Methanococcus voltae: one gene and its partners. Each later gene encodes a partner of the first gene's protein in a complex. Links are inferred from orthologs where the notes say so. Each region holds a gene or a part of one and is shown in the gene's direction. Other genes may lie near its edges.

Region 1 (4,856 bases):
ACACAGCACGGTGGAGCAAGACCATTTGGTTTAGCACTTTTAATTACCGGAATTGATAAGCACAGTGCCAGATTATTTGAAACAGACCCAAGCGGTGCTTTAATCGAATACAAAGCTTCTGCAATCGGTTCAGGCAGACATGTAGCAATGGAACTTCTTGAAGAAAAATACGATGAAAATATCACTGTCAAAGAAGGTATGGACTTGGCAATATATATTTTAAACAAAATAAATCCTGAATTAAATGCTATTAGCGTAGATATGGCAATTGTAAAAGATAGTGAGAAATTGGTTGAGAAAAAATCAGTTGAAGAAATTGAATCAGTTATTGAATACGTTTCAAAAGCTATCGAAGATGAAAATAAAATTCAAGAAGAAAATGAAGAATAATATTTGAAGAAAATATATTTTAATAGGTTATTGTTAAAAAATAATTTAAAATAATAATTATTTTTCATTTTTACAATATTGGGTATTTACAATATTATAACTCTATTATTTAGTTCTACATTAAATTTATATTAAATCTATATTAAATTTGCATTATTATTTTATATTAGGTTATTTTAGTGTAAAATTATTTTGTTCGATAAAACAAGTGATAAAAGGGGTATTATGGCATCATTAGATAATGCGGTTATGGCAAGACTACAATCACACGGTGAAAAATTTGAAATATATGTCGACCCATATTTAGCAGCTAAATATAAGGAAAATCAATCATCTGCGGATATTTCAGACATTTTAGCATCAGAACATATCTATAAGGACATTGCAAAAGGAGAAAAAGCTCCTGATGAACTATTAATGAAAGTATTTGAAACTTTAGATGGTAAAAAAATTGCTGAAAAAATATTGATGAAAGGACAAGTTCATTTAACTGCAGAACAGCGAAAAGAAATGCAGGAACAAAAAAAGAAGCAAGTTATATCTTTTATTGCAAGGAATACTATTAATCCACAAACCGATACTCCTCACCCTCCAAAAAGAATTGAAAATGCTATGAATGAAGCAAGGGTTTCAATAGATTTGTATAAAAGTGCTGAAGAGCAAGTAAATGACGTGATAAAAAAACTTAGGTTAATTTTACCTATGAAATTCGAAAAAAGAGAAGTGGCTGTTAAACTTGGTGGGGAATATGCAGGTACACTATACCACTCTTTGGCAGAATACGGGACTATTAAAAAAGAGGAATGGATGGGGGATGGCTCTCTTGTGTTTGTGATTGAAATACCAAGTGGTATTGAAAACGAATTTTATATGTTTTTAAATAAAATAACAAAAGGTTCTGTTCAAACAAGAGTTTTAAAAAGATTATAAATCTTTCTAAATTTTTCCAATTTTTATTTTATTTTATTTTATTTTTATTTTATTTTTTAGGTTAATTTTTAATACAATAATGCACAGTTCAAACTTGTAGTTTGGATATAGTTTTATATATTAAAAAGCAATACTAATTTTAGATAAATCATATAGTTGTTAGATGGGTAATAATCTAAATTATGTGATGATTCTTGTAATATTTTATACTATAGATAAGTTTATATTGTAGTATAGGATATTCTATAGAGTAAATATATCGTGGATATGTGTAAAACTTAATTTAACATACAACAAATATTACGTGCCGAATTTGTGTTTTTTAAAATTCAACACGTTTATGTATTAAATGGGCAAATGCTCATTTTAAAAGGATTATGATTTAAATTTGTATAATTTAGAAATAAATCCAAAAATGATGAAGTAATTTAGTAGTAATGCAAAAGTTGCAAAAAATACTAAAGAATACTAAAGAATACTAAATCAATAAATAATAAATATATTAAATTTATGAAAAAACACGAAATTACAAATTAAAGACAAAAAGGATGTAGTTTCAATATTTTAATTATTAGGTGATAATATGGTAGAATACAGCCACACTAAAAAAGTTGGTTCATCTGGTAGGTTCGGACCAAGATACGGTAGAAAACTCAGAGTAAGATTAAGAAACGTAGAAATGAAACAGAAAAAAGCATACAAATGCCCTGTATGTGGATTCCCTAAATTAAAAAGAGCAGGTACTTCAATTTGGGTATGCTCAAAGTGTAATGCTAAATTAGCTGGTGGAGCTTACACCCCTGAAACAGGTTCGGGAAAAGCTGTTACAAAAGCTATCAGAAGAGTTATTGATAGTAAAAACAGAGAAATTTAATTTAACAAATATTCTTACTTATTTTATTTATTTTATTTTAAGATTTATGAAACTATTCAATTTTTTAAGACTAATTTTTAGATATAGATTAATTATATTGCTTATTTGTAAAAATAACATAAATATAGTATATCAATATAGTAGTTATGAATAAATAAAAATATATAACTTAAATTACTATGTATATTACTCATAATAATATTACATAAAATTTTAGACTTATAATGTTATAATTATAAAAATAAAATAATATATTATAAAAATAATATAAAAAAGAAGATAATTGACGGATAATTACATAATGGTGATAATATGGTAGAATACAGATGTTCAAATTGTCAAAGAATCATAACAATTGATGATATCGGTTCAAAAGCTAAATGTCCACACTGCAGTAATAGAGTATTAATAAAATTAAGACCTAAAATAGTTAAAAAAGTTCAGGCAAGATAATTAAAGTATAATGTATATAAATGGAATATATAACTTAAGTAGGTTAGTAATATGATAATAACCACATCCCGAAAGCCTTCACAAAGAACTCGTAGTTTAGCAAATGATTTGTCAAAGGTTTTTAATATTAAAACTGTTAATCGAGGGAAAACTTCGGCTTCAGAATTAATTGAGAAATATAAAAATTTTGTAGTTATCGAGGAATTAAAGGGCAATCCTAATAAATTAAAAATATACGATGTTGAAAATAATAAAGTTCTATCGGTAATTATGGCTATCAAATTGCAAAGAGAAATCATTTCTGAAAAAGTAGAAATTCAGAATACTATAGTTTATGATTTTGAGGACAATTGTAAGGAATTTAGGAAATTATTTACAAAATTTTTGTTTAATAATCTAAAAAAGCCAATTTATGCAATTAATACTAATAAGAAAGATAATACGGAATATACCTTATTAAAATTTAACAAAGGTTGCGAAGGAGTTCATTTTTTAGATTTTTACAACGTAAATGACTCTGAAAACGTACATATTGGCCCTAAATTAAAAATCACAGGTCATAAAATTTTCGATATTTTCGAAGAGGAAGAATAAACTAACTATTCGTGAAATAATGAAAATGAAAACAAACAATAATCCATATTTTGAACTTGAATTAACATTCAACGATGTTAAAACAGCTGAAACGATATATAATAGTGTTTATGTTGAACATTGTGATAGTCAAATTCGTTCAAAATGCGATATGGAAATTAAAGATAATGTCATAAAAATATGTGGAAGTGCCGAAGAGGTAAGTATTCTAAAAGCTTCCGTATATTCATATATTCGGTGGATAAAAATCGCTGAAAACATATACGAAATTATAAATAAAAGATAATATTAAAGTTTGAATACAAATTAATCAAATAGATAATATATAGCTAATAGATAATAATATGTAATAACACCTAATAACAGAAATTTAAGAGAGGATTGATAATATGGATGTACCTGCAGATGTTCAAAACCAAATTGCACAATTTCAACAATTACAACAACAATTGCAAATGATTATGATGCAAAAACAACAATTTGAAACACAAATGAAAGAATTTGAAAAAGCTATCGAAGAAATGGCAAAATCAGAATCTGACGAAGTTTTCAAAATGGCTGGCGGAATCTTAATCAAAAGAAAAAAAGATGAAGTTAAAATCGAATTAGAAGAAAAATTGGAAACATTAAGCATCAGAGTTGCTACCTTTGCAAAACAAGAAGAAAAAATGCAACAAAGATACGAAGAACTCCAAGAAACTTTACAAAAAGCTCTCGAAGGCAACCAATAATTAAATATATATTTTTAATAAACTATTCATTTTTTAATTTTAAAACATTGCTATGTAATTATTTGAAGTTATTTGAATTTTAAATCAATCTATTTTACAAAAATTTAACAATATTACTATACAAAACAGTAGTTTAAAATATATGTTAAATAAACTTAATTTATAAATTTTAAAAGAAAAGATGATGATTTTATGAATAATAAATATGATATTGAAAAATTAAAAGAAATTCTAAAATCCGATGAAATTCTGTTTTTATGCCATCATAATGCAGACCCTGACGCAATAGGTGCATGTATTGGGCTTAGATTTTTGGCAGAACATATAAATAAGCCAAAAAAATTAAAAAATGTAAAATCGGATGAAGAAACTGGAACGAATCCAAAAACTGGAAAATACAGAATTTCAGCAAATTCAATAAGTAAAATATCTCGTAATATGCTTGAAGAGATACAAAATCTTAGTTATGATATCGAAATTTTGGAGTATCCTAAAATTCCTAAAAAGGTTTTTTTGGTAGATACCTCTTCAATAAATCAAATCACGGTTAATAAAGAAAAATTATACGAATCTTATGTATCTATGGTGGACCATCATAAAAAAACAGAACTCGCAGATAAATGTGATTTTTTAATAGTTAATGAAGAATCAACATCCACCTGTGAGATGGTAAGCCGAATACTTAAAGATATAAATTTATTTCCTCCAAAAAATGTGAGAACAGCACTACTTTGTGGTATAGCATATGATACGAAGCATTTAAAACTTGCAAGCGAAGAAACATTTAAATTGATTACTTGGTTAATTAAGGATATTAGTTTTCAACGTATACTTTATTTGTTAAGTCAAGAAAGTGAAAAAGGGAAAAGAATTGCTCATTTAAA
Region 2 (4,873 bases), on another replicon or contig:
GAAAGGGCAAAAGCCGTAGAGGAAAAACAATAAGGTGATTAAATGAGTCAAAAATGGGGAGTAGTGCATATATACGCATCATACAACAACACAATACTTCATGTTACAGATGTAACAGGTTCAGAAACAATTGCTAAGGTATCTGGTGGTATGATTGTAAGAAACCAGAGAGATGAATCATCACCTTACGCAGCAATGCAGGCAGCATTCAAAATCGCTGATTTAATCAGAGATAAGGGTATTGACCATGTTCACGTTAAAGTAAGGGGTGCTGGTGGACAAAAATCCAAAAATCCAGGACCAGGTGCTCAAGCAGCTATCAGAGCTTTATCAAGAGCAGGAATTAGAATCGGTAGAATCGAAGATGCTACGCCAATTCCGCACGATGGTACAACACCTAAAAGGAAAAACAGATAATTAATTTAATTTATAAATTTATTCAAATTTATTATTAATACTCTTATATTTTGGATTAAAATTTATAATAATTTACGGTAATCTATTAATTTAGTAAATACCTGTTAAATAATTATTAAATATTTATGAAATTGATTTGGTGATTTTTTTGATAACTGATATGCAAAAAGAGGTAAAAAGAACTGGAGAAATCATAACTATGAAAGTTGAAGCTCCTTTATCTTTTTCCAGTGCATTAAGAAGAATAATGATATCAGAATTACCAACTTATGCCATAGAAAATGTTTTTTTCTATGAAAACACTTCTTCAATGTACGATGAAGTTTTAGCTCATAGGTTAGGTATGGTACCAATAAAAGGAAAACCTGTAAGTTCTGATGAGTTAATAACATTTGTAGTATCTAAAGAAGGACCTTGTACAGTTTATTCATCCGATTTAAACTCAGAAGTGGGAGAATCTGCTTTTGATAATGTACCATTGGTTAAATTAGCAGAAGGTCAGAAATTAGAGGCTGAATGTGAAGCATTGGTAGGAACCGGTAAAATTCACTCAAAATGGCAACCATGTAATGTGGTTTACAAAGAACTCGGAGATAATCTCGTAGAGTTTAAAATTGAATCTCATAAAAACATGGAAGCTGAGGATTTAATAAGGTCTGCATTAGAGATTCTTAAAAATAAAGCTGAAACATGTTTAATTGAATTAGAAAGTCATGTATTTGATTAATAGTTTATTAATATGATTATTAGTATATTTATTAATCGAATATTGTATTACTAATTTATTAATTACTCGAAATAACGTTAATTAAATATATTAACTCCAAAAATTTCACGAACCAATAATATTTATAATCTTTGAGATTATTTACTATATTTAATAATATTGATATAATATTAGTATATTATTCATAAATATTTAATATTAGAAATATGATAAGATAATCAAACATGACATGGTGAAAATCATGAGAAAATTACTTGCAACAAACCCTGAAGTACACGGATTGGTACAGTTCTTAAAAGAAGCAGCTTTTAAAAATGAAGCACCAATTTGGAAAGACGTTGCTAAAAGAATGGCAAAACCTTCAAGAAGAAGGGCAGAAGTAAACATCAGTAAAATAAACAGATACGCTTCAGAAAACGATACAATTGTAGTAGCTGGAAAAGTTTTAGGTGCAGGTTCCTTAAAACAAAACGTTACTGTAGCTGCATTCACTTTCTCAAACTCTGCAAAGTTAGCTATCGAAGCTGCTGGTGGTAAATGTATTACAATCCCAGAACTCGTAGAACAAAACCCAAAAGGTTCAAAAGTAGTTATTATGGCATAATTGAGATAATTATATTAGTATAATATTATAATAATTTATTATAGTAATTATTGTATTATATTATTATATTATTATATTATTATTCATTATGTTATTTCATTATTAATTATTTAAATGCTAAAATTAATCTAATTATCAGATAATTATTATCATTATGGCGTATACATTTATATGCCCTCATAATCATATTTATGAACGATAAACACGAAAGGTGGATAAGCATGGTTGTTATTAATGCTGAAAACGCTGTAGTTGGAAGATTAGCTTCATATGTTGCTAAAGTTGCATTAAGCGGTGAAGAAGTTGTAATTATCAACGCTGAAAAAGCAATTATGACTGGTAATAAAGAATTTATTTTCCAAAAATACGTGCAATTGAGAAACAGAAAAAGTATTTCCAACCCTAAAAAGATGGGTCCAAAATTCCCAAGAAGGCCAGAAGATATATTAAGAAGAATTATCAGAGGCATGCTCCCTTACAAAAAGCCAAGAGGAGTAGAAGCATTCAAAAAAATTAAAGTTGAAGTAGGAGCTCCTGCAGGTGTTGAAGCAGACATTGTTTTAGGTTCAATACCAAAAACAAACAAGTACGTAACTTTGGGAGAATTAAGTAGCTTCTTAGGTGCTAAATTTTAATTTAGAGGTGATTTAGCGTGAAAGTTATCAATACAGTAGGAAAAAGAAGAACTGCAGTTGCAAGAGCTACTGCTAAAGAAGGAAACGGAAGAATTAGAATTAACAAAAAGCCTATAGAATTAATAGACTCAAAATACTTAAAAATGAAGTTAATGGAGCCTGTAATTTTAGCTGGTGAAGAATTAAACAACATTAACATCGACATCGACGTTAAAGGTGGCGGTGCTGTTGGTCAAGCAGAAGCAGTAAGAACTGCTTTAGGTAAAGCAATCGTAGAATTCGTAGGAAACCTCGAATTAAAAGATAAGTACTTAGCTTACGACAGAACAATGTTAGTTAGTGATGCAAGAAGAACTGAACCGCACAAACCAAGTAAGTCTTCAAAAGGTCCAAGAGCTAAAAGACAAAAATCATACAGATAAATTATTTACTATTTATCTTTTAGATTTTACTTTTAAAATTGAGTATATATTAAGTATGTTAATATGTAAATATTATATACTAAATTAAATAATTGAAATAATTATTGATTTTTAAGTTTTAGATTTTATTATTACTATTACAAATTTATTGAGTATTAACCGTATAGTTTTTAAGTTTTTAAGTTTTTTATCAGATTTAATTTTAAGTTTTAAATAATTTTAAATATTTGATGGTATAAAACATATTTATCCTAAAAATGAAATACAAATAATTCAATACTGTAATTACGAATATTATAATTTTAAACACTTTTACCGGTAAAAAGGTGATAACATATGATGTTTCCGGTTAGATGCTTTTCTTGTGGGACAGTTGTTTCAGAAGTGTATGGAGAATACCATGAAAGACTTACAAATGGGGAAAAATCAGACGAGATTTTAGACGATTTAGATATTACAAAATATTGTTGCAGAAGGATGTTTGCATCCCATAGATTACATAACGACAAGGATTTATTTGACGATGTAATGGAATATAAATAAAATATTAATAATCCATTAATCAAAATCCATAATTCTATAATCAAAAATGTTAAAAGTTCGTGCGGGTGATTTTTTGAGCTATACAAAATTTGAAAAAGCGAGATTAATAGGTTCAAGAGCCTTGCAAATTTCAGGCGGAGCACCAACTACTGTAGATTCTGACAGTAGTTCATCTTTAGATTTAGCAATTGAAGAGGTAAGCAAAGGTGCTGTACCTTTAACAATCAAAAAACCTAAAGTTATTAAATTAGATGAATAATAGTCTGATAAAAAGTGTTTTTCTTTTATTTGATTATTCACTTTTATATGGGAATTTATATATAAATTTTCATAAAATGTCATATTTGCAAATTTGCAATGTTATTAATTTTCTCAATTTTTATTAATTATTTATCAAATAATATAGTTATTTAATATTTTATTTATTTAATAATTCGCCTAATTTTAACAACCTATCTAATTATTTATTATTTAATCAATACTAATAATTGCAATAATTTAAAAATCGAAGTAGGGGATTTATTTGGAATATGAAACAGCTATAAAAAGAATAACTGCAAAGAAAGTATTCAAAAATTCCAAAATTCAGGTAAAAATATCCACAATAACTGAAAAGGGGATAGGATACGATGTTATAGATGTGGATAATCCAGAATATGTAATTTCAGATATCGAAAATGTGATAGCTCCCGAAATAATAGGATATCCTGCATACGACCAAGATTTTATCGATGCAATAATCTGCGACACAAACGTTGACAATCCTATGATTACAATGAGTGCATCAGTTAGTGTCGCAAGGGCTGCATCAAATAGTATCAATATACCAATGTTTAAACATATAGGCGGTATTTTATCGGCTGATTTACCTGTAGTAAGTTGTCCTATTTTAGCGGATAAAAAAGGTAATCAATTAATTGTATTTCCAATGGCTGAATCAATCGGGGAAATGATACATACGTACGAGTTTATCATTGACAATATATACCCAAAATATCAATCCAGAAATATGGAAGGTGAATTCCTTTGTAAGTCTGTTTTTGACAATATAGACGATTTTTCGGAAATTATATCAAATATTGCAGAAGATGAAGACTTAGATATTTTAATGGGTGCAAAAATAACGAGTTATGACCAACGGATAGAAAGTTTGGACTATTTGGAAACAAATGAAATTGTTGATTTTGATGGATTATTATGTACTGAGAATATGGACGAAGAAGCCGATATTTCGAAAATAAATCCATACACAACAGGTTCTTTAACTGAAATGAAGTATTTGGTAAGTTATATGACAAATGCAGGTATAACGCCAATGATAGATTCAGAAAATACATCTTTTGCTCATTTAGCAATAGGATTTAAAGTACCAATTATAAAAACTTCGTTAACTTCTAAAATTTTAAATGAACTTTGGAATGTTGAGAGAATTTTAAAAAATCCAAACATTACAAGATTTTAAAATAATGTAATTGAAATATAATATAGTATAATATATTATAATATATTATAATATAATATAAAT
Region 3 (4,911 bases), on another replicon or contig:
TTTATTATTTTATCTTTCTATATTATAATTTAAATAAATACAAATATATAAAATAATGTAATAATTACAATATATTACAATATATTACAATATATTACAATATATTACAATAATTTACAAGATTTAATAAATTTTGCAATAAAACTTTAAAAATGGGATATTATGAAATTATTTGGAACATCAGGAATCAGAATGAAAAATTTAAGCCCCGAAATAGCGTATAATGTAGGTTTTGCAATCGCAAAAGACTATAAGAACGTAGTAATTGGTAGGGACTCAAGAACAACCGGCGAATTAATAGAAAGTGCTATAATCACCGGTCTTTTAAATGGAGGGGCTACTGTAAGCAAATTAGGTATTGTACCCACACCAGTGCTTGGTTTTGCTTCAAAAAACTATGAAATGGGGATTATGATTACAGCTTCCCACAACCCTCCCGAGTACAACGGTATAAAATTGTTTAATAAAGATGGTACTGCATTTTTAGAAGAACAAGAGCATCATATTGAGTCCATAATTGAAAATAAGGATTATGAGCGAACTAATTGGAGTACTATAGGCAAAGTGGTTGAAGACAAATATTCAATAATTGAATATTGCAAATTTATAATAAACAATTTGAAACCATTAACTTACAAACATAACGTTTTAGTGGACTGTAGCAACGCTGCAGCTTGCGAATTATCGCCATATTTATTTACTGAAATGGGTTGTAAGGTAATATCTATAAATTCACACTTTGACGGTCGTTTTGTTGGTAGAATGCCCGAACCAAACGAAAAGAACTTAATTGAAACAATGGATATGATAAAAGGGTTAAATTCGGTTCCAAATAAAGATTATATCGCAATTGCACACGACGGTGATGCCGACAGAATGATAGCAATTGACGAAAAAGGACGTATAACGGATTTTGATAAACTTTTAACCGCATATTCTCGATTTATTGTAGAAACAACGGATACAAACAGCATAATTACAACAATTGATGCATCTATTGCACTCGATGAATATGTAAACGCTAATTCAAAAGGTAAATCTATAAAAATTATGCGTACAAAAGTTGGAGACGTTGCTGTATCGAATAAAATTAAAGAATTAGCTAAAAACGGGGAAGATGTTCAATTTGGGGGAGAACCTTCCGGTACTTGGATACACAGTGGAATACATATGACCCCTGACGGGATATTGTCCGGTTTAAGACTTTTGGAAATGATGGAGCACTTTAATAAAAAATTATGTGACATAATGGATGAAATACCCGCTTATGATAATATGCGTGAAAAAATAAGTTGTAGTGATGATAAAAAAAGCGAAGTAATGCAAAAAGTTGCAAAAGAAGGCGAAAAATTGTTTAACTGTGTACCAAATACCCTTGACGGTGCAAGGTTTGACCTCGAAGATAAAGATGCTTGGGTTTTAATTAGACCGTCCGGCACTGAGCCTTACATTCGAATTAGGGTAGAAGCAAAGGATGAAAAAGTTGCAAAAGAGTTATTTAATCAATCAAAAGAGTTATTGGATAATTTTTTAAATTAAAATAATAAAAATAATAAAAATAATAAAATAATAAAATAATAAAATAATAATAAAATAATAAGAAGAATATACTATTAAAATCGATTAAAAACATTTTTTTGATTTATATAATTTATTTTCTTAAATATATGTAGAGTATTGATAAATACCAATTAATACCATTATTTATTTTTAATTATTTCTAATTATTACTATTTTTTAACTTTTTGACCGTAAATATTATATACTATTGTATAGTATAGTAGTGTACCACTCTTTTAATAATACCATGATGATACGAGTGGGTGCCATCCGGATAAAAAAAATTTTTTTAAATAGTGAAGGAGGTCATAATATGGCTGTTTATGTAAAATTTGAAGTACCACAAGAATTAGAAGAGAAAACTGCTGAAGTAGTTTCCAAAGCTACTATGATTAAAAAAGGAGCTAACGAAGTAACCAAAGCAGTAGAAAGAAGTAGAGCAAAATTAGTAGTAGTTGCTAAAGATGTTCAACCTGAAGAAATCGTAGCACACATCCCTGCTATCTGTGAAGAAAAAGGTATCGCATACACATATTGCGCTACAAAAGAAGATTTAGGAAAAGCTGCAAACTTAGAAGTTCCTACATCAGCAATTGCTATTATCGAAACCGAAGATGCTGAAGGATTAAACGAGTTAGTTGAAAAAGTTAACGCTTTAAAAGCATAATTTAATTAATTTAATTTAATTTAATTTAGATTTGCTTTATGAATTTATCTATATTAATTAGAAACACGAAGCATAAGCACAAATTAGGTGATTAGCAATGGCTGATGAAATGGTATACAAAGAGGCAGTAGCTGCTGAAATCATTCAAGTAAATGGTAAAACAGGAGTTACTGGCGAAATTTTCCAAGTAAGATGTAAAATCTTAGGTGGAAAAGACAATGGTAGAATTTTAACAAGAAACGTTAAAGGTCCAGTTAAACTCGGCGATATTATTATGTTAAGAGAAACCGAGAGAGAAGCAAAACCTTTAGGAAAAAGAAGAAGATAAGTGGATAACAATCCTAACATATTCTTATAATCGGATATCATACAGTAGTTAAACTATAAACATTAAATATTTTTAATATGTTTACCAATTGTTTATGTTCAATTACTGACAATTCCGACTTGGTGATGAAAATGGAATGGAAAACATGTAGCTTTTGTGAAGGTGAAATTGAACCAGGATGCGGAAAAAAATACGTTAAAAAAGATGGTTCAATTATGCACTTTTGCTCATCAAAATGTGAAAAAAACTTCAAACTCGGTAGAGTAGGAAGAAGATTAAGATGGACAAACATCTTCAGAAGAATAACAAAAGGACAACAATAAATTTAATAATTTAAGTTAAATAATTAAGTTAATATTAAGTTAAATAACTATATTAAATAACTAAATTAATTTAAATTTAAATTATTATTTTCCTTTTATTAATACTAATAATATTAGTAATATTAGTAATATTTAATATTGTTAATATTTTACAGATATGATATCATATATCTAAATGGATGGTTCGTATGATTATATCGAATGAATATTATTTTTTATTGATTAATCTTGATAATTAACCTCTGTTAAGTTAAAAATCTTTAACACTCGTTAAAATTAAGAATTTTTCAGTTATTTTTACAATTTATATATAATTTATAATCTTTAACCCTATAAACGTTATTTAATCAATTCATAAAATAAAAAAGGTAATTTAATGTCTTCATCTAATTTAAAAGGAATTCTTTATGTTTTATTGGCTTCAGGCTCTTATGGTATGGTGCCTTATTTCGCACTAATCGCTTTTGATGGCGGTTCTAATGCTACAACGGTTATATTGTTCAGATTTTTAATTGCAGCCATTTTTTTGGGCGCATACTTAAATATAAAAAAAGTGGATAAAAAAATAACTACAACCAAAATATTTGATATAGCACTTTATGGAGCGTTATTTTATGTAGCTGCGGCTTTATCATTAGTTATGGCATATTATTACATACCAACAGGTGCCGCAACAGTTTTACACTTTGTTTACCCCGCTTCTGTTGTAATAATTATGGTGGCGTTATTTAAAGAAAAAGTAATCGCTGAAAAGATATTTTGCCTTTTACTTTCTATAATCGGTGTAGTATTATTAGCAAATGGCGAGGGTGGAATTTTAAACCCTTACGGGATATTTTTAGGTTTAATATCTGGAGTATTGTATGCGGTGTACATTGTAGCAGCAGGGCAAGGTAAATTAACGTGTTCAGATGCTATTGTATCATCTTATTACTTAACGGTTTCAGCATCTGCAATTCTTTTGATATATGGATTCCTTACAAATGGAATTGCACTAAATTTAACACCTATGGCTTGGGGTGCTATGGCATTTATAGCAATATTTTCAACTGCAATCTCTTTAATATTGTTCTTAAGGGGTGTAGGACAAATAGGAGCTTCTAACGCAGCTATATTAAGTACTATGGAGCCAATTGTGAGTGTAGTTATTGGAGTTTTACTATTGGGTGAATCTTTAAATATTTCAATGATTTCAGGTACCTTTTTGGTTTTAATGTCTGTAGGTTTGTTAACCTATTCTGAAAAACGAAAGAGTAAAATTAAATAATTTCTATAAAATATTTTTATACTATAATTACTTATTAATTTTAAATAATTCTAAATTACTTAAATTAAATTAAATTAAGTTAATATATTATTAAATTAACTTAAAATTTCAAAAGGTAAAACTATGCACTATTTTTCAGAAAATCCAAATTCAAAACACAATGAAACAACTATAAGGGGCACCATAAATAACAAAGTACTGTTATTTAACACAGATGCAGGGATTTTTTCCCCAAATTATGTGGATAAAGGTTCTCAAATTCTTGTACATTACTCTGAATTTAAAAAAGAAGATGATATATTGGATATGGGTTGTGGTTATGGTGCTATAGGCATATCCTTAGCAGATGACGTTAATTCGGTAATTATGACTGATATAAATAAAAGGTCTGTAAGTTTAGCAAAACAAAATATAAAGTTAAACCACGTGAAAAATAAAAATATAAAAATATTTCAAGGAAATTTGTACGAAGAAGTACCAAAAGATGCTAAATTTGATACAATAATCTCAAACCCTCCAATAAAAGCAGGTAAAGCTATTATTCATAAGATAATATCTGAAGGTTTAAATTTCTTAAAGCCAAATGGTAAAATATATGTGGTTATTAAAACAAAACACGGTGCAAAGTCTTTAACTGACTTTATGGAAAAAACATACGGAAATGTGGAAATTGTTAAAATAAAATCTGGTTATAGAGTTTTATGTAGTTTAAATAAATCATTAGATAATTCAGTAGATAATTCAGTAGATAATTCAGTAAATGAAT
Region 4 (4,981 bases), 160 kb from region 1 along the record:
CTAATATCCTAAGATATTATTCATTATTATTGTATTTTCATACGATAAGACGAGGAGGTATAGTTATGCCAGTTGCTGCAATTATAAGGGAAGAAGTTTCTATCCCAGAAAATGTAAATGTTGAACTAAACGGCAACAACATTACTGTAAAATCCGGCGGTAAACAATTAGAAAAAACATTAAATTACACAGGAATCGAATTCTCATTAGAAGATGATAAACTTGTTATTCAATGTTCTTTCCCGAATAAAAAACAGACCGCTATGGTAGGTACATATAAAGCACACGCTCTTAACATGATAAAAGGAGTTACTGAAGGCTTTGATTACAAATTAGCAATTAAATACGCCCACTTTCCTATGAAAGTAAGTGTTAAAGGCAACATTGTAATTATTGACAACTTCTTAGGTGAAAAACACCCAAGAAATGCAAAAGTAATGCCTAATGTCACTGTTAAAGTAAGCGGTGAACAAGTAATAGTTAGCGGAATCAACAAGGAATTTGTTGGTCAAACTGCTGCAAACATTGAACAAGCCACTAAAGTAAGCGGAAGAGATACAAGAGTATTCCAAGACGGTATCTACATCGTTGAAAAAGCAGGTAAGGTATTATAGGTGGTTTCATGAGTGATTTTAAAAGATTAATGAGATTAAAACTCAAAATGAAACAGAAAAGACCTGAATTCAAAAGACAAGATAGCCACAGAACCGCAAGAATCGGTACCAGCTGGAGAAGACCATTCGGTAAACACAGTGGTATGAGAATTGGATTGAAACACAGAGCTGCTGTAGTTAAAATCGGATACAGATGTCCTGCATTAGTAAGGAATCTTCATCCATCAGGTTTGGAAGACGTTCTTGTTAATAACGTTAAAGAGATTTCAGCTTTAAACCCTGAAACTCAGGCAGCAAGAATTGCATCAACAGTTGGTAAGAGAAAAAGAATTGAAATGATTAAAAAAGCTAACGAATTAAATATTAGAATTTTAAACATTTCAAAACAAAAACAAGAAGAATTATTACAATAATTAAGTAAAAATTCAAAATTTATTTAAAAATAATAATAATTCAATTCTATAATTCAATTATCAAATTCAGGCTAATTAGAGTAATTCTCATGAATTAATGTTATTGCAATTATAACAATCGAATCCATACGTCTGAAAATGTAAAGACAGGTGATATTATGGATGTATCAACTCAAAGAAGAATTGCAGCTAACATACTCGATTGCGGTATTGATAGAGTATGGGTTGACCCTGAAAACTTAGAAAAAGTTAAACTTGCAATTACCAAAGATGATATTAGAGCTTTAGTTAAAGACGGTATCATTGTTAAAAAGCAAGAAAAGGGTATCAGTAGCGCAAGAAAGAAAAAGATACAAGAACAGAAAAGAAAAGGCAAAAGAAAAGGCCAAGGTTCTAGAAAAGGTGCTAAGGGTGCAAGAACTCCTAAGAAAGAAAAATGGATTAACACCATTAGACCTTTAAGAAGAATGTTAAAAGAAATGAGAGAAGAAGATAAAATCGAAAGAACACAGTACAGAAAATTGTACAGAATGGCTAAAGGTGGCGCTTTCAGAAGTAGAAACCACATGAAACTCTACATGAAAGATCACGGTATCTTAAGCGAATAATTAGTGTTTTGATTTATTAATTTTTTCATAAAATAATTATCCTTTATAATTAATAAACTAATAATTGCGAGAGAGTTAATATATATTAATTCATGTTATTTGATTATTAAATAATTAATAACTAATTATTAATTAATTATTAATAATACGTAATTATTATTGATTTATAACTAAAGTTATAAGGAGGAATGGTTATGGCAAGAAACGCCAAGTACAGAGTTCCTTTTAGAAGAAGAAGAGAAGGAAAAACAGATTTCAGACAAAGATTAGGATTATTATTGTCTGGTAAGCCAAGATTAGTTGCGAGAAAATCCTTGAACAACATTGTAGCTCAAATAGTAGCTTACGATGAGAAAGGAGATATCATATTAGCTTCAGCACATTCAAAAGAGCTTGTTAAATTAGGATATAAAGGACACTGTGGTAATTTACCAACAGCGTACTTAACAGGTTTATTGATTGGTAAAAAAGCTGTAAAAGAAGGCGTTGAAGAAGCAGTACTCGATAAAGGTTTACACAGAGCTACAAAAGGAGCTGCAATATTCGCAGTTTTAAAAGGTGCTCTTGATGCAGGCTTAGAAATTCCACACGGTGATGAAATCATCGGTAATGAGGAAAGACTTTCAGGTGCTCACATCGCTGAATATGCAAAAGTTTTAAAAGCTGAAGACGAAGACGCTTACAAGAAACAATTCTCAAAGTACTTAGAAAAAGGTTTAAACCCTGAAGATTTGCCAGCACACTTTGAAGAAATAAAAGAAAAAATCCTTAGCTTGTAAGGTGATAAAATGGCTGAAAAAAGAAGATTTAACACCGATGCTTGGGAACCAAAAACTCAAGTTGGTAGGTTAGTAAAGGAAGGGCAAATTACCTCAATCGACGAAATCATCGATAAAGGTACTCCTATACTTGAACCAGAGATTGTTGATGTACTTTTACCTGAACTTGAAGAGCAAGTTTTGGACGTTAAATTAGTTCAAAGAATGCACAAGTCAGGAAGAAGGGCAAGATACAGAGCTACAGCAGTAGTTGGAAACAAAAACGGCTACGTTGGAGTAGGCATGGGTAAAGCTAAAGAAGTTGGCCCAGCTATTAGAAAAGCTATCGCACACGCAAAATTATCACTCATTAGAGTTAGAGTAGGTTGCGGTTCGTGGGAATGCGGTTGCGGTGGACCACACTCAATTCCATTCACAGCAGACGGTAATTGCGGTAGTGTTAAAGTTCAAATCATACCAGCACCGAGAGGTGTAGGTTTAGTTGCAGGTAATGTTGCTAAGTCAGTTTTAGGACTTGCTGGTGTTAAAGATGTTTGGACAAAAACATTCGGAGACACAAGAACAACATACAACTTTGCATTAGCTGTATTTGATTCTTTAAACAACTTAAACTTTGTAAAATGTTTACCTGCTCAAAAGGCTAAATTAGGTCTTAAAGAAGGTAAAGTTTACTAATTAGCTCGATAATCTAAAAACGATAAATTAATTATTATACTTGGTGTAATAATTAATTTTTATTAAATATATCAATAAATTATATGATATTTGGTTGAATTTATTTTAAAATTTAGCGGATAATTCATATAATGCCTATAAAAAGGTCAATGGTGAAAACATGGCTTACGCAGTTATTAGAGTAAGAGGAAGCGTTGGCGTAAAAAGAGACATCGCTGATACATTAAAAATGTTAAGACTCCACAAGGTAAACCACTGTGTAATCGTTCCAGAAAATGAACACTACATTGGAATGGTTAAAAAGGTTAAGGATTTCGTAACCTACGGTGAAATTGACAACGAAACCTTTGAAAAGTTAATCTTGAAAAGAGGAAGATTAGCAGGCAATAACAGAGTAAGTGAAGAAATTGTTAAAGAATCTACAGATTTATCAGTTTCAGAATTCGCTGAAAAAGTTATGGCTGGCGAAATCAAGTTAAAAGATACAGAAGTAAAACCTGTATTCAGATTACACCCTCCAAGAAAAGGATATGACAAAGAAGGAATCAAAAGGCCATTTTCAGTAGGTGGAGCCTTAGGTTACAGAGCTGGAAAAATAAACGATTTAATTATAAAGATGATGTAATTAACTTTTTTAAGTTATAGTTAGATTTGTAATTTAAGGTGGTCTTAATGATTAGAAAAAGTAAAAAAATTACTAAATTAAGAGGCTCCAGAACTTGCGGTTATGGAGAAGCTAAAAAGCATAGAGGCGCAGGTCACAGAGGGGGTAGAGGTAACGCAGGTGTTCAGAAACATAAATGGTTAAGCATCTGTAAATTCAACCCTGACTACTTCGGAAGAAGTGGATTTGTAAGACACGCAAGCCTTATCAAAGATTTGAAAACAATCAACGTTGGAGAACTCCAAGAATATGTTTTAAGCAACATTGACGCATTCGAAAAAGACGGCGACAAAATCGTTGTAGATGCAGCAGCTTTAGGTTTTGATAAAATACTCGGTAAAGGTAGAATTTCATTAGCTATGGCAGTTTCAGCAGTAGAATTTTCAGAAAATGCAGTTGCAAAATTAGAAGCAGCAGGGGGAGAAGCTGTTGAATTATAATTCTGAAAAACGTTTTATTCTTAAAAATTTTAAGAATAACAACCATAAAATTAGAATTAGCATTCAAATAATTCTTCTTTTGGCTTTTATTTTTTATGATAGTGAATACTATGCAAAAATCTATGAAAAAAAGCTTTTTTTGAAAAGTATCGCTAAAAAAGTATTTTATGGAATTTGTAGATATTTACCATTTAATTTAAAAAATAAGTGTATTATCAACTTTAAATTTAGTGAATACTCTTTTAAAAGGTTTAAATCTAATATTCTTGTTTATAGTGTTTGTAATAGTTAAAAATAAGTTAATATTTTTAATAATATTTGGTAATTAATTTAGATTTAAATCGTTATATTAATATACTATGTAATTGTATGTTGATGTAATTAGGAGATTATACAACTAAATCCATAGATTATAAACTATTAATCTATGAATACATAATTTATAATTAAAATCATAAATAAAACCCGTATTGTAATTTAATATATTGTAGGCATAATAATGTACGAATGTTGTATATAATTTTTAAGCTTATAGTTTTAAATCTCACAAATTTACAATATGTATCATATTGGGTGATATTTTGGAATCATTTCTTCAAAAAATAAGACCCGTTTTAGAATATATACCGGAAGTTAAGAGACCTGATAGGGATATATCATTTAAAGGTAAACTCTACTGGACAGGAATTGTACTTCTATTATATTTCATATTGGGTACAATAGATGTTTATACTGGCGGTTCGGAAATTCCCGCATTGTTTGACTTTTGGCAGACTGTTACTGCATCA
Region 5 (2,878 bases), 160 kb from region 1 along the record:
CGTTAAATTAGTTCAAAGAATGCACAAGTCAGGAAGAAGGGCAAGATACAGAGCTACAGCAGTAGTTGGAAACAAAAACGGCTACGTTGGAGTAGGCATGGGTAAAGCTAAAGAAGTTGGCCCAGCTATTAGAAAAGCTATCGCACACGCAAAATTATCACTCATTAGAGTTAGAGTAGGTTGCGGTTCGTGGGAATGCGGTTGCGGTGGACCACACTCAATTCCATTCACAGCAGACGGTAATTGCGGTAGTGTTAAAGTTCAAATCATACCAGCACCGAGAGGTGTAGGTTTAGTTGCAGGTAATGTTGCTAAGTCAGTTTTAGGACTTGCTGGTGTTAAAGATGTTTGGACAAAAACATTCGGAGACACAAGAACAACATACAACTTTGCATTAGCTGTATTTGATTCTTTAAACAACTTAAACTTTGTAAAATGTTTACCTGCTCAAAAGGCTAAATTAGGTCTTAAAGAAGGTAAAGTTTACTAATTAGCTCGATAATCTAAAAACGATAAATTAATTATTATACTTGGTGTAATAATTAATTTTTATTAAATATATCAATAAATTATATGATATTTGGTTGAATTTATTTTAAAATTTAGCGGATAATTCATATAATGCCTATAAAAAGGTCAATGGTGAAAACATGGCTTACGCAGTTATTAGAGTAAGAGGAAGCGTTGGCGTAAAAAGAGACATCGCTGATACATTAAAAATGTTAAGACTCCACAAGGTAAACCACTGTGTAATCGTTCCAGAAAATGAACACTACATTGGAATGGTTAAAAAGGTTAAGGATTTCGTAACCTACGGTGAAATTGACAACGAAACCTTTGAAAAGTTAATCTTGAAAAGAGGAAGATTAGCAGGCAATAACAGAGTAAGTGAAGAAATTGTTAAAGAATCTACAGATTTATCAGTTTCAGAATTCGCTGAAAAAGTTATGGCTGGCGAAATCAAGTTAAAAGATACAGAAGTAAAACCTGTATTCAGATTACACCCTCCAAGAAAAGGATATGACAAAGAAGGAATCAAAAGGCCATTTTCAGTAGGTGGAGCCTTAGGTTACAGAGCTGGAAAAATAAACGATTTAATTATAAAGATGATGTAATTAACTTTTTTAAGTTATAGTTAGATTTGTAATTTAAGGTGGTCTTAATGATTAGAAAAAGTAAAAAAATTACTAAATTAAGAGGCTCCAGAACTTGCGGTTATGGAGAAGCTAAAAAGCATAGAGGCGCAGGTCACAGAGGGGGTAGAGGTAACGCAGGTGTTCAGAAACATAAATGGTTAAGCATCTGTAAATTCAACCCTGACTACTTCGGAAGAAGTGGATTTGTAAGACACGCAAGCCTTATCAAAGATTTGAAAACAATCAACGTTGGAGAACTCCAAGAATATGTTTTAAGCAACATTGACGCATTCGAAAAAGACGGCGACAAAATCGTTGTAGATGCAGCAGCTTTAGGTTTTGATAAAATACTCGGTAAAGGTAGAATTTCATTAGCTATGGCAGTTTCAGCAGTAGAATTTTCAGAAAATGCAGTTGCAAAATTAGAAGCAGCAGGGGGAGAAGCTGTTGAATTATAATTCTGAAAAACGTTTTATTCTTAAAAATTTTAAGAATAACAACCATAAAATTAGAATTAGCATTCAAATAATTCTTCTTTTGGCTTTTATTTTTTATGATAGTGAATACTATGCAAAAATCTATGAAAAAAAGCTTTTTTTGAAAAGTATCGCTAAAAAAGTATTTTATGGAATTTGTAGATATTTACCATTTAATTTAAAAAATAAGTGTATTATCAACTTTAAATTTAGTGAATACTCTTTTAAAAGGTTTAAATCTAATATTCTTGTTTATAGTGTTTGTAATAGTTAAAAATAAGTTAATATTTTTAATAATATTTGGTAATTAATTTAGATTTAAATCGTTATATTAATATACTATGTAATTGTATGTTGATGTAATTAGGAGATTATACAACTAAATCCATAGATTATAAACTATTAATCTATGAATACATAATTTATAATTAAAATCATAAATAAAACCCGTATTGTAATTTAATATATTGTAGGCATAATAATGTACGAATGTTGTATATAATTTTTAAGCTTATAGTTTTAAATCTCACAAATTTACAATATGTATCATATTGGGTGATATTTTGGAATCATTTCTTCAAAAAATAAGACCCGTTTTAGAATATATACCGGAAGTTAAGAGACCTGATAGGGATATATCATTTAAAGGTAAACTCTACTGGACAGGAATTGTACTTCTATTATATTTCATATTGGGTACAATAGATGTTTATACTGGCGGTTCGGAAATTCCCGCATTGTTTGACTTTTGGCAGACTGTTACTGCATCAAAAATGGGAACTATTATCACATTAGGTATTGGTCCTATCGTTACAGCAGGTATTATAATGCAGCTGTTAATCGGTTCTGAACTGGTTAAGTTAGATATGTCAAAACCAGATAATAGGGCATTATTCCAAGGTCTCCAAAAAGCATTTGGTATATTCTTATGTTTCTTAGAAGCTGGAATGTTCGTATTGGCAGGAGCTTTTGGTGCACTTACGCCAACGATGTCATTAGCTTTAATATTGCAGTTAGCAATCGGTGCTATATTACTTATCTATTTAGATGAAATTGTTTCACGATATGGTATAGGTTCTGGTATCGGTTTATTCATTGCAGCAGGGGTTTCCCAAACAATATTCGTAGGTGCTTTAGGTCCACAAGGTTATTTATGGAAATTCTTTACCGCAATGGTTTCAGGAAGTATGGGGCCAGCTTTAGAATACATATTGCCAATACTCGCAACAATATCCGTATTCTTAGTTGTAGTTTATGCTGAAAGTA

Evidence for each region.
Region 2: rpl37A (region 1) and J3E06_RS05435 share a complex: the UniProt entries of both Methanocaldococcus jannaschii proteins name them as parts of the 50S ribosomal subunit. The link is inferred for Methanococcus voltae from one-to-one orthologs.
Region 3: rpl37A (region 1) and rpl7ae share a complex: the UniProt entries of both Methanocaldococcus jannaschii proteins name them as parts of the 50S ribosomal subunit. The link is inferred for Methanococcus voltae from one-to-one orthologs.
Region 4: rpl37A (region 1) and J3E06_RS00855 share a complex: the UniProt entries of both Methanocaldococcus jannaschii proteins name them as parts of the 50S ribosomal subunit. The link is inferred for Methanococcus voltae from one-to-one orthologs.
Region 5: rpl37A (region 1) and J3E06_RS00850 share a complex: the UniProt entries of both Methanocaldococcus jannaschii proteins name them as parts of the 50S ribosomal subunit. The link is inferred for Methanococcus voltae from one-to-one orthologs.

Annotation. Positions count from the first base shown.
Region 1 is NZ_JANUCR010000001.1:367,683-372,538, reverse strand. Bases 810-3,548 are described here. They hold rpl37A (50S ribosomal protein L37Ae), read left to right. Parts: upstream 810-1,903; coding sequence 1,904-2,194; downstream 2,195-3,548. Other genes in these bases: J3E06_RS01700 (KEOPS complex subunit Pcc1), read left to right, coding at 3,261-3,527; J3E06_RS01705 (rRNA maturation protein), read left to right, coding at 2,699-3,241; J3E06_RS01710 (DNA-directed RNA polymerase subunit P), read left to right, coding at 2,507-2,647; J3E06_RS01720 (ribosome assembly factor SBDS), read left to right, coding at 810-1,320. In the rest of the region: psmA (archaeal proteasome endopeptidase complex subunit alpha), read left to right, coding at 1-390; more of J3E06_RS01720, read left to right, coding at 616-809; J3E06_RS01695 (prefoldin subunit beta), read left to right, coding at 3,631-3,972; J3E06_RS01690 (DHH family phosphoesterase), read left to right, coding at 4,165-4,856. UniProt on the Methanocaldococcus jannaschii protein: Binds to the 23S rRNA.
Region 2 is NZ_JANUCR010000004.1:18,699-23,571, forward strand. What follows is about bases 921-3,676. They hold J3E06_RS05435 (50S ribosomal protein L13), read left to right. Parts: upstream 921-1,969; coding sequence 1,970-2,383; downstream 2,384-3,676. Other genes in these bases: J3E06_RS05425 (DNA-directed RNA polymerase subunit D), read left to right, coding at 921-1,144; J3E06_RS05430 (50S ribosomal protein L18e), read left to right, coding at 1,386-1,748; J3E06_RS05440 (30S ribosomal protein S9), read left to right, coding at 2,401-2,805; J3E06_RS05445 (DNA-directed RNA polymerase subunit N), read left to right, coding at 3,142-3,348; J3E06_RS05450 (DNA-directed RNA polymerase subunit K), read left to right, coding at 3,422-3,607. Outside these bases: J3E06_RS05415 (30S ribosomal protein S4), read left to right, coding at 1-33; J3E06_RS05420 (30S ribosomal protein S11), read left to right, coding at 43-417; more of J3E06_RS05425, read left to right, coding at 578-920; J3E06_RS05455 (hypothetical protein), read left to right, coding at 3,872-4,810. UniProt on the Methanocaldococcus jannaschii protein: This protein is one of the early assembly proteins of the 50S ribosomal subunit, although it is not seen to bind rRNA by itself. It is important during the early stages of 50S assembly.
Region 3 is NZ_JANUCR010000004.1:211,725-216,635, forward strand. Bases 757-3,550 are described here. They hold rpl7ae (50S ribosomal protein L7Ae), read left to right. Parts: upstream 757-1,873; coding sequence 1,874-2,227; downstream 2,228-3,550. Other genes in these bases: glmM (phosphoglucosamine mutase), read left to right, coding at 757-1,539; J3E06_RS06315 (30S ribosomal protein S28e), read left to right, coding at 2,325-2,555; J3E06_RS06320 (50S ribosomal protein L24e), read left to right, coding at 2,687-2,878; J3E06_RS06325 (DMT family transporter), read left to right, coding at 3,255-3,550. Outside these bases: more of glmM, read left to right, coding at 163-756; more of J3E06_RS06325, read left to right, coding at 3,551-4,145; J3E06_RS06330 (class I SAM-dependent methyltransferase), read left to right, coding at 4,269-4,911. UniProt on the Methanocaldococcus jannaschii protein: Multifunctional RNA-binding protein that recognizes the K-turn motif in ribosomal RNA, the RNA component of RNase P, box H/ACA, box C/D and box C'/D' sRNAs.
Region 4 is NZ_JANUCR010000001.1:205,632-210,612, reverse strand. What follows is about bases 2,118-4,981. They hold J3E06_RS00855 (50S ribosomal protein L30), read left to right. Parts: upstream 2,118-3,249; coding sequence 3,250-3,714; downstream 3,715-4,981. Other genes in these bases: secY (preprotein translocase subunit SecY), read left to right, coding at 4,775-4,981; J3E06_RS00850 (uL15 family ribosomal protein), read left to right, coding at 3,762-4,193; J3E06_RS00860 (30S ribosomal protein S5), read left to right, coding at 2,424-3,089; J3E06_RS00865 (50S ribosomal protein L18), read left to right, coding at 2,118-2,414. In the rest of the region: J3E06_RS00880 (50S ribosomal protein L6), read left to right, coding at 66-614; J3E06_RS00875 (50S ribosomal protein L32e), read left to right, coding at 623-1,027; J3E06_RS00870 (50S ribosomal protein L19e), read left to right, coding at 1,186-1,635; more of J3E06_RS00865, read left to right, coding at 1,830-2,117.
Region 5 is NZ_JANUCR010000001.1:205,136-208,013, reverse strand. It holds J3E06_RS00850 (uL15 family ribosomal protein), read left to right. Parts: upstream 1-1,162; coding sequence 1,163-1,594; downstream 1,595-2,878. Other genes in the region: secY (preprotein translocase subunit SecY), read left to right, coding at 2,176-2,878; J3E06_RS00855 (50S ribosomal protein L30), read left to right, coding at 651-1,115; J3E06_RS00860 (30S ribosomal protein S5), read left to right, coding at 1-490. UniProt on the Methanocaldococcus jannaschii protein: Binds to the 23S rRNA.